One region of the Massilia haematophila genome, then DNA from elsewhere that is predicted to be linked to it. Evidence: predicted binding sites of a transcription regulator. Region 1 holds the regulator's gene; each other region holds the start of a gene.
The links. Region 1 encodes sigma-54, which starts transcription at its own class of promoters, with help from an activator protein. Its sites were predicted from a motif close to TGGCANGNAANCTGCTTT; they were not measured.

Region 1 (3,261 bases):
ACGTGTCGCTGGAAGTGGGCTGCGGCGAAGTCGTCGGCCTGCTCGGCCCGAACGGCGCCGGCAAGACCACGTCCTTCTACATGATCGTCGGCCTGGTGCCGTCGGACGCCGGGTCGATCGAGATCAACGGCACCGACATCTCCAGCCTGCCGATCCACCGGCGCGCGGTGCTGGGCCTGTCCTACCTGCCGCAGGAAGCTTCGGTGTTCCGCAAGCTCACCGTCGAGGACAACATCCGCGCCGTGCTGGAGCTGCAGCGCAACGACGACGGCAAGCCGCTCTCGAAGGACGCGATCAACGAGCGCCTCGATTCGCTGCTGGCCGAACTCCAGATCGAGAAGCTGCGCGAGAACCCGGCGCTGTCGCTGTCGGGCGGCGAGCGCCGCCGCGTCGAGATCGCGCGCGCGCTGGCCACCAATCCGCGCTTCGTGCTGCTCGACGAACCCTTCGCCGGGGTCGACCCGATCGCGGTGATCGAGATCCAGCGCATCGTGCGCTTCCTGAAGGAGCGCGGCATCGGCGTCCTGATCACCGACCACAACGTACGCGAGACGCTCGGCATCTGCGACCGCGCCTACATCATCAACCAGGGCGCCGTGCTGGCCTCGGGCCGCCCTGACGACATCATCGCCGACGAATCGGTGCGCCGCGTCTACCTGGGCGAGCACTTCCGCATGTAGCAATCGTAGCAATCACGAAGCGACAACCTGGCAGCAACAAGCGATGAAACAATCCCTGCAACTCCGGACTTCGCAGCACCTGGCGCTCACCCCGCAGCTTCAGCAATCGATCCGCCTGCTGCAGTTGTCGACGCTGGAACTGCACCAGGAAATCGAACAGATCCTGTCCGACAATCCCTTGCTCGAACGGCTCGACGATCCGCTCGACCACTCGGTGCGCCTGCTCGCCGACGGCGCCATCAACAGTGCGCCCGGCAGCGGCGAGGCGCCGGCCGCGCCCGGCGCGGAAGAGGGGGCCGCGAACGGCGAAGCGGTGGACGGTTTCGACGCCGCGGGCGCCGATGGCGAGCGCGATGCCGACCGCGGCGATGGCGACTGGGGCGAACCCGGACGTGGCGCCGGCAACGGCGAGGACGAGGATGGCCGCCCGCAGCTGGAAGCGGCCGGCGTCACGCTGCGCGAGCACCTGTCGGAACAGGTGCGGGTGACGGGACTGGGCATGCGCGACCGCGCGCTGGCCGAACTGGTGATCGACGCCATCGACGACAACGGCTACCTGGAAGAGCAGTTGGATGAGATCCACGCGCGCCTGCCCGAGGAGCTCGAGGTCGAGATGGACGAGCTGCGCTGCGCGCTGGCGCTGGTGCAAAGCCTCGATCCGGTGGGCGTGGGTGCGCGCAGCGCCGCCGAATGCCTGGCGCTGCAGATCCGCGCCATGCCTGGCGTGCCGCTGGTGACGCGGCGCATGGCCCTCAAGATCGTCGAGGGATATCTCACCTGGTTCGCGCAGCGCGAATTCAACAAACTGAAAAAGGCGCTCGACTGCGACGACGAAGACCTGCGCGAAGCCCAGGCTGTGATCCGCCAGTGCAATCCGCATCCCGGCGCGGCCTTCGCCTCGAGCACCTCGGACTACGTGGTTCCGGACGTAATTGTCCGGAAAACGAAGAACGGCTGGGGCGTGATGCTGAACCAGGACGTGATGCCGCGCCTGCGCGTGAACAACATGTACGCGGCCCTGCTCAAGCAGGGCAAGGGCGAAAGCCAGATGAGCGCGCAGCTGCAGGAAGCGAAGTGGCTGATCAAGAACATGCGCCAGCGCTTCGACACGATCCTGCGTGTATCGCAGGCAATCGTTGAGCGTCAGCGGAACTTTTTCAGCCATGGCGCGGTTGCCATGCGGCCCCTTGTGCTTCGTGAGATAGCTGATACACTAGGACTACACGAGAGCACAATTTCTCGTGTCACAACTCAGAAATTCATGCTGACCCCGCACGGCATGTTTGAGTTGAAGTATTTCTTCGGAAGCCACGTCGCCACCGAAGCGGGGGGCGAAGCGTCTTCGACGGCGATCCGGGCTCTCATCGCGCAACTGACAGGAGCAGAAGACCCCAAGAACCCATTATCCGATAGCAAGATCGCGGAAATGCTCGGTGAACAAGGAATGGTCATCGCACGCCGCACGGTTGCCAAGTACCGTGAAGCACTGAAAATTCCTCCCGTTAGTCTCCGCAAATCCTTGTAACGGCGGCACCCTCGCGCTTCCTTGTGGCGCGGCGCGGCAGCCGCCACATCTTCAAAGGAGTGTGTATGAATCTCACCATCAGCGGTCACCACCTCGACGTAACCCCCGCCATCCGTGAATACGTACAGAACAAGCTCGAACGCATTACCCGCCATTTCGATCAAGTGATCGACTCCCACGTGATCCTCGCGATCGACAATCTCACCGAAAAAGACAAAAGGCAGAAAGCCGAGATTAATGTGCGCATGTCCGGCAAGACCGTGCACGTGGAAAGCGTTGCGCAAGACCTGTACGCGGCGATCGACCTGTTGATGGACAGGCTGGATCGGCAGGTGATGAAATACAAAACCATCCTGCAGAATCATAGTCACGAGGCGCTCAAGCGCCGCCCTGAAGGCGGAGAGGCAGCCGTCGCCTGACAGGCCGGCAAGCACCGTCTGAACGAGGGCGCCCATGGCGCCCTTTTCATTTCCGGCATGTTCATTTCTTGCCGCGCCGTCAATACCCCAGTTGTCTCGTCCTTCGGTAGAATGCGTGTTTTTTCTACCACGGACCGACCATGACCGACTTCGTCCTGACCCGCGTTGCCAACGGCACCGGCACGATCACCCTCGACCGTCCGAAAGCATTGAACTCGTTATCGCTCGACATGGTGCGGCGCCTGACCGAGGTGCTGCTGGCCTGGCGCGACGACAGCAGGGTCGACGCGGTCGTGATCACCAGCAGCAGCGAAAAAGCCCTGTGCGCGGGCGGCGACATCCGCTTCTTCCACGAAGCCGGCCACGCCACGCCGATGGGCGGTAGCGCGCTGCTCGAGGATTTCTTCACCGAAGAATACGCCCTGAATCACCTGATTCACTTCTATCCGAAGCCTTATATCTCGGTCATGGACGGCGTCGTGATGGGCGGCGGCATGGGCATCGCCCAGGGCGGCCCGGACACCGGACTGCGCATCGTGACCGACCGCACCAAGATGGCCATGCCGGAAGTGAACATCGGCCTGTTCCCGGACGTCGGCGGCAGCCATTTCCTGTCGCATGCGCCTGGCCAGCTGGG
Region 2 (3,261 bases), 4.5 Mb from region 1:
TGCAGGGGCTCGGCCGCCAGGAACAGGGCCAGGCGCTCCATCAGGTTGCGCAGCTCGCGCACGTTGCCCGGCCAGCCGTAGCGCTCGAGCAGCGGGGCGCAGGCCGCCAGCTCGGCATGCAGGTTCGGATGCGGCCGCGCGCCGAGCGCGGCGAGCGACTGCTTGAGCGACCATTCGGCCAGCGGCGCGATGTCCGGCAGGCGCGCGCGCAGCGGCGGCAGCGCCAGGCGCAGCACCGCCAGCCGGTAGAACAGGTCGGCGCGGAAGCGTCCTTCGCGCACCCGCGCTTCCAGGTCGCAGTGGGTGGCGCTGACCACGCGCACGTCGATCGGCACCGGCCGCGTGCCGCCGACCCGCATCACTTCGCGCTCTTCCAGCACCCGCAACAGGCGCGTCTGCAGCGCCAGCGGCATCTCGCCGATCTCGTCCAGGAACAGGGTGCCGCGGTTGGCCGCCTCGAACAGCCCGGCATGGCCGCCGCGCCGGGCGCCGGTAAAGGCGCCTTCCTCGTGGCCGAAGAGTTCCGATTCCAGCAGCGATTCCGCGATCGCCCCGCAGTTCACCGCCACGAAAGGCCGGTTCGCGCCCAGGCTGCGCGGGCCTTCGCGGTGGATCGCCTGGGCGACGAGCTCCTTGCCGCTGCCGGTCTCGCCCTGGATCAGGACGGTGGCCGGCGAGCGCGCATACAGCACCACCGACTGCCGCAGCCGCTCCATCGCCTCGGACTCGCCGCGCAGGTCGTTCAGCCCGCGCCGGGCGCGGCGCGGTTCGCTGGCCGGCCCGCGCCGGATGCGGTTCGCTTCCAGCTGGGTCAGGCGCGCCACTTCCAGCGCATCGTCGAAGGCCTGGCGGATCGAGGCGGCCGAGTACAGGAACACGCTGCCCAGGCCCGCTTCCTCGGCCAGGTCGGCGATCAGGCCGGCGCCGACGATGACTTCGATGCCGTCCGCCTTCATTTCCTTGATCGCCGCGCGCGCGTCTTCGCGCGTCACATAGGTGCGCTGGGCGATGCGGATGCCGAAGGTCGCGCTGAAGTCGGCCAGCTCGGGCAGGGGCTGCTGGTAGCTGATCACGCCGATACGGCTGGAGGCCTTGCGCGCCCGCGCCAGCGCCTGCATCACGTCGAAGCCGCTGGCTTTGGCCACCACCACTGGCGCCGAGACCCGGCCCTTGAGGTAGGCGCCGTTCGAGCCGGCGGCAATCACCACGTCGCAGCGTTCGCTGGCCATCCGTTCGCGGATGTGGCGCGCGGCCTCGTCGAAGCCCAGGTGGATCGGTTCGATCGTGGCCAGGTGGTCGTACTCGAGGGTGATGTCGCGGAACAGGTCGGACAGGCGCGATACCGAGACGGTCCAGATCACCGGCTTGTCGGCTTCGTGCGGAAGAGGGGAGAGGGGGCGCATGTTGCAATTGTAATGCATTGGTGTTTCAGATGTTTCACGATGAAACGCTGCTGCAACATCGCAGCGCTTGATGCAGCAGGCTGCTTGACGCTAAACGCCTGAACTATCAGGCTTTCAGGGAGCCCAAGCTGTGCCGGCAACGCTGGCACGCTCCTTGCAAAGGAAAATGCATTCATTTGTGAACCACCCAGGAGACACCATGATCCAATCGCCAGGCGCGCTGTTCCGTCGCGCCGTCCAGGAAGAATCGCCGCTGCAGGTCGTCGGCGCCATCAATGCCAACCACGCCCTGCTGGCCAAGCGCGCCGGCTTCAAGGCCATCTACCTGTCGGGTGGCGGCGTCGCCGCCGGCTCGCTGGGCCTGCCGGACCTGGGCATCTCGAACCTGGACGACGTGCTGACCGACGTGCGCCGCATCACCGACGTGTGCGATCTGCCGCTGCTGGTCGACGTCGACACCGGCTTCGGTTCCTCGGCCTTCAACGTCGCCCGCACCGTGAAGTCGATGATCAAGTTCGGCGCAGCCGCGATCCACATCGAAGACCAGGTCGGCGCCAAGCGCTGCGGCCACCGTCCGGGCAAGGAAATCGTCTCCAAGCAGGAAATGGTCGACCGCATCAAGGCGGCGGTGGACGCCCGCACCGACGAGAACTTCGTGATCATGGCGCGTACCGATGCGCTGGCCGTGGAGGGCATCGATGCCGCCATCGAGCGCGCGGTGGCCTGCGTCGAAGCCGGCGCCGACATGATCTTCCCGGAAGCGATGACCGACCTGGCGATGTACTCGCAGTTCGCGAAAGCCGTCGGCGTGCCGATCCTGGCCAACATCACCGAGTTCGGCTCGACCCCGCTGTTCACGGTCGACGAACTGAAGACCGCCGACGTCGGCCTCGTGCTGTACCCGCTGTCGGCCTTCCGCGCCATGAACAAGGCAGCCGAGAACGTCTACACGGCGATCCGCCGCGACGGCAGCCAGCAGGCCGTGGTCGACACCATGCAGACCCGCGCCGAACTCTACGAGCGCATCAATTACCACGATTTCGAGCAGAAACTGGATGCGCTGTTCGCAGCGCAAAAGAAATAATCGGACACTGAACAGGAGACCAACATGAGCGAACAAAATCCAACCTTCAAGCCAAAGAAATCCGTGGCCCTGTCGGGCGTTGCCGCCGGTAATACCGCGCTGTGCTCGGTCGGCAAATCGGGCAACGATTTGCACTACCGCGGCTACGACATCCTGGACGTGGCCAACTCCTGCGAATTCGAAGAGATCGCCTACCTGCTGGTGCACGGCAAGCTGCCGACCGGCGCCGAACTGAAGGGCTATAAAGCCAAGCTCAAGATGCTGCGCGGCCTGCCGCAGGCGGTCAAGCTGGCGCTGGAAGCGCTGCCGGCCGGCAGCCATCCGATGGACGTGATGCGCACCGGTGTCTCGGCCCTGGGCTGCGCGCTGCCCGAGAAGGACGACCACAACATCGCCGGCGCGCGCGACATCGCCGACCGCCTGATGGCATCCTTCGGCTCGATGCTGCTGTACTGGTACCACTACAGCCACAACGGCAAGCGCATCGAGACCGAGACCGACGACGATTCGATCGGCGGCCACTTCCTGCACCTGCTGCACGGCACCAAGCCGCCGGAAGAGTGGGTCCGCGCGATGCACACCTCGCTCATCCTCTACGCCGAACACGAATTCAACGCCTCGACCTTCACCGCGCGCGTGATCGCCGGCACCGGCTCCGACATGCACTCGGCCATCACCGGCGCGATCGGCGCGCTGCGCGGACCGAAGCACGGCGGCGCCAACGAAGTCGCACTCGACATCCAGAAGCGCTACGAGAACGCCGACGAAGCCGAG
Region 3 (3,261 bases), 1.1 Mb from region 1:
CAAACCACCGCCATGCTCAATGCTATGCCGTCTGTCCCGTTTTGGGAAGGCCATATTGTCGATGCCGTCCACGAACAAGAGGACGGGTCGCTGTTAATCGTTCTCGATACCAGCCCTTCAAGCGAAGCTTTGTGCGGGGCATGCCGCCAGCCTTGCGCTCTGGTTCATGAGCGCCGAAGGCGTAAGGTGCGTGACCGCGACATTCTGGATAGGCGTGTCTGGCTCGATGTGCCGGTGCGGCGACTGGACTGCCATCACTGCGACGCACGGGTAGCCGAGCACATTGTTTGGCTCGACCGCCGGGCGCGCATCACGCACCGCGTGCGCCTCTGGGTGGAGGCGCTGGCACAGCTGCTTCCGATAGCCCATGTGGCCCGGTTGACCGGCCTGCACTGGCATACCATCAAGGACATCGATCATCGGCGCTTGCAGCACCTGCATGGTGGCTTCTCGGCAGAAGGCGTACGGCGCTTGGTCATGGACGAATTCGCCCTGCACAAGGGGCACCGGTACGCCACTGTCGCCCTGGATGCCGAACGAATGCGGGTGCTATGGGTGGGAGAAGGCAATAGCCGGGAAGCGATTCGGCCGTTCTTCGAGTTGCTGGGAGAGGAAGGCTGCCAGCGGATCGAAGCCGTTGCCATGGATATGAACACGGCCATGGACCTCGAAGTTCGCCAGCAATGTCCAAACGCAGAAGTCGTCTACGACCTGTTTCATGTGGTGGCGCGCTTCGGTCGCGAAGTGGTCGACCGGGTTCGTGTCGACCAGGCCAATGCCTTGCGTGCCGAACCAAAAGCCCGCCAGGTCATCAAGCGCAGTCGCTGGCTGTTACTGCGCAATCGTGACAACCTCAAGGCCGAGCAGGCCGTCAAGCTCGAAGAGCTGTTGGCTGCCAACCAGCCCTTGGCAACGGTTTACCTGCTCAAGACCGAGCTGAAGGAAATCTGGTATGCGCCATCAGTCCGGGACGGTGCCCGGCGGTGGAAAGCCTGGCTCAAGCTCGCCTTGCAAAGCCAGATCGCACCGCTGATCCAGTTTGCCAAACGCCTGGCCAAATATCGCCGCGGCATCCTGGCATCAGCCATCTATCCGATGAGCTCATCGATCCTTGAAGGCGTCAACAACCGCATCAAGGTCATCAAGCGCATGGCCTACGGTTTTCGGGACGCATCCTACTTCTTCCTGAAAATCAAGGATGCGTTCCCCGGCAAAGTGCGATGAACCTTTTTTATTGTGGCAGCTCAGCCGTGGACGGAGCGTCTTGCGGCATCATGCGGGCGGCCGGGCTGGCACGAACCCGAGCGACAATTCTTGCGCACACGTCCATTGCTCGACAGAAATTGCTTATGAACTGACAAAATTTGTCACTCCTTGAGCCAACTCTGCCGTAAATCGTCGCTTTTGTTTCAAGGAAACTAACAATTTCCCAGGGGAATGGGCTGGCACGGCGTTTGCAATAGATGAAGCGTGGCACCAAACAACGCAATACCAACCGACTACTGACCCTTGGAGAGATACACCATGAAATCGATGAAAATCGTTAAGAAAGCACAAGCCGGCTTTACCCTGATCGAACTGATGATCGTCGTCGCGATCATCGGCATCCTGGCCGCTGTCGCCATCCCGGCCTACCAGGACTACATCGCCAAGTCGAAGGCAGCGGCTGCCTATGCCGACATCACCGGCGGCAAGACTGGCTACGAAATGGCCGTTGTCGAAGGCAAGACCACTACGGACGAGGCCTACACGGCAGCCACCGGCCTGCCAACCAAGACCGGTAACTGCAGCGCATTCACCGTCGTCGCCCCGTCGGCTGCCGAAGGCGCGACTGCGTCGGTGATCAGCTGCGCCATCGATGCACCGGGCCGTCTGGCTGCGGATGCAGACGCTGGTGCATCGATCGCCCTGTTCCGCTCCGATAAAGGCGAATACAGCTGCGTTGCGACCGGTTTTGCCGCAGGCGAAAAATTCCTGCCGACCGGCTGCGAAGCGGCTGGCGGTGGTGACGCGGACACCAGCACCGACAACACTTAAGAGGATCGCTCAAAACGAGGCTAGCCCATCTCGGCTGCCTCGAGGCAAAACTCGAAAGCAGGACCCAAACAAAAAGACCGCCTCGGCGGTCTTTTTGCTATTTGCGTGCTGGCATAATACGACAAGCAGAGAGCCCACGCCTCAGACAATCTTCTGCCGATCCGCCAGCAACGCCTCATACGTCATGTTCTGCAACAGCGTGTAATGTCCCGGATCGAGTTCGATGAACTGTACCCCATAGGTGAACACCTCGCCATCCCCCGCCTGCACCACGTTGACGTTGCGGATCGAAGCGCGCGTGTTGACTTTCACTTCCTGGTCATCCGGCGGCGCCTTCAGGACGAACTGCAGGGTCAGGGCCGTGTCGTCCTGGGGCAGGCGGCGCTTCGATTCGATCAGGGCGCCCGTTACCGACAGGTTGACGATGTTGCAGGCCTGGCTGCCGCCGCCGACGAGCTGGGCCGGCAGGTCGACCTTGACCCGCATCGCAGTGCGCAGGCTGGTGCCTTGCACCGATTTCGGGAACGAGACGTGGACGTAGAACAGCGGCCGCGCGAACACGCGCTCGACGGTGCAGGCGAACGAGCACACCTTGACGCCCGAGAACACGCGGATCGTCAGGCGCTCGCCCTCGGTCAGCGCGATTGGCGCCCCGTTTTCCATCGGAATCTTGAGGATGATGTACTCGTCCTTCACGTAGCCGATCAGGCTCGAGAAATGCTGGACCGGCTTGACGCGGCGATGCGTGATGAACTGCAGGCGCGTGCCGACCTGCAAGTTCATGGTCTCGAAATCGTAGTCCTCGGGTTTCAGTTCTTGCGCCTGGCCGCCATGCATGATGATCTTCCGGAGAGCTGACCGACCGGCCAGCAAAGAGGAGCATGATACCAGCGGTCATGCTGATAAAAAACCATCGATTGTCACAGGCAACAAAAAAGCCCGCTGCACAGCGGGCTTTGTCGGCAGGCCGAGACAGGACGTTAGCGGTTCAGTTAGCGCTTCAGGTACTGGTCGAGCCAGCCGATCACCGTGTGGTGCCAGAGCACCGAATTGGCCGGCTTCAGTACCCAGTGGTTTTCGTCCGGGAAGACCAGCAGTTTGCTCTCGATGCCTTTGCGCTGCAGCGCCGTGAAGGTCGACAGTGCCTGGGCGGTCGGGATGCGGAAGTCGAGGTCGCCCTGGATCACCAGCATCGGCGTCTTCCACTTGTTCACGTGGTGGACC

Region 2: a site for sigma-54 is predicted at 1,547-1,564, ahead of prpB (methylisocitrate lyase). Genes of this name have one in related genera too.
Region 3: a site for sigma-54 is predicted at 1,444-1,461, ahead of ACFOPH_RS16410 (pilin). Genes of this name have one in related genera too.

What each region holds. Positions count from the first base shown of each region.
Region 1 covers NZ_JBHRVV010000001.1:4,770,464-4,773,724, forward strand. Annotated here, with positions in the region: gene lptB (LPS export ABC transporter ATP-binding protein) at 1-680, shown strand, start outside; gene ACFOPH_RS21150 (RNA polymerase factor sigma-54) at 724-2,205, shown strand; gene hpf (ribosome hibernation-promoting factor, HPF/YfiA family) at 2,271-2,624, shown strand; gene ACFOPH_RS21160 (enoyl-CoA hydratase/isomerase family protein) at 2,765-3,261, shown strand, end outside.
Region 2 covers NZ_JBHRVV010000001.1:278,229-281,489, forward strand. Annotated here, with positions in the region: gene prpR (propionate catabolism operon regulatory protein PrpR) at 1-1,403, opposite strand, end outside; gene prpB (methylisocitrate lyase) at 1,603-2,487, shown strand; gene prpC (bifunctional 2-methylcitrate synthase/citrate synthase) at 2,512-3,261, shown strand, end outside.
Region 3 covers NZ_JBHRVV010000001.1:3,703,354-3,706,614, reverse strand. Annotated here, with positions in the region: gene ACFOPH_RS16415 (ISL3 family transposase) at 13-1,224, shown strand; gene ACFOPH_RS16410 (pilin) at 1,525-2,037, shown strand; gene ACFOPH_RS16405 (flagellar brake protein) at 2,179-2,874, opposite strand; gene ACFOPH_RS16400 (S9 family peptidase) at 3,030-3,261, opposite strand, start outside.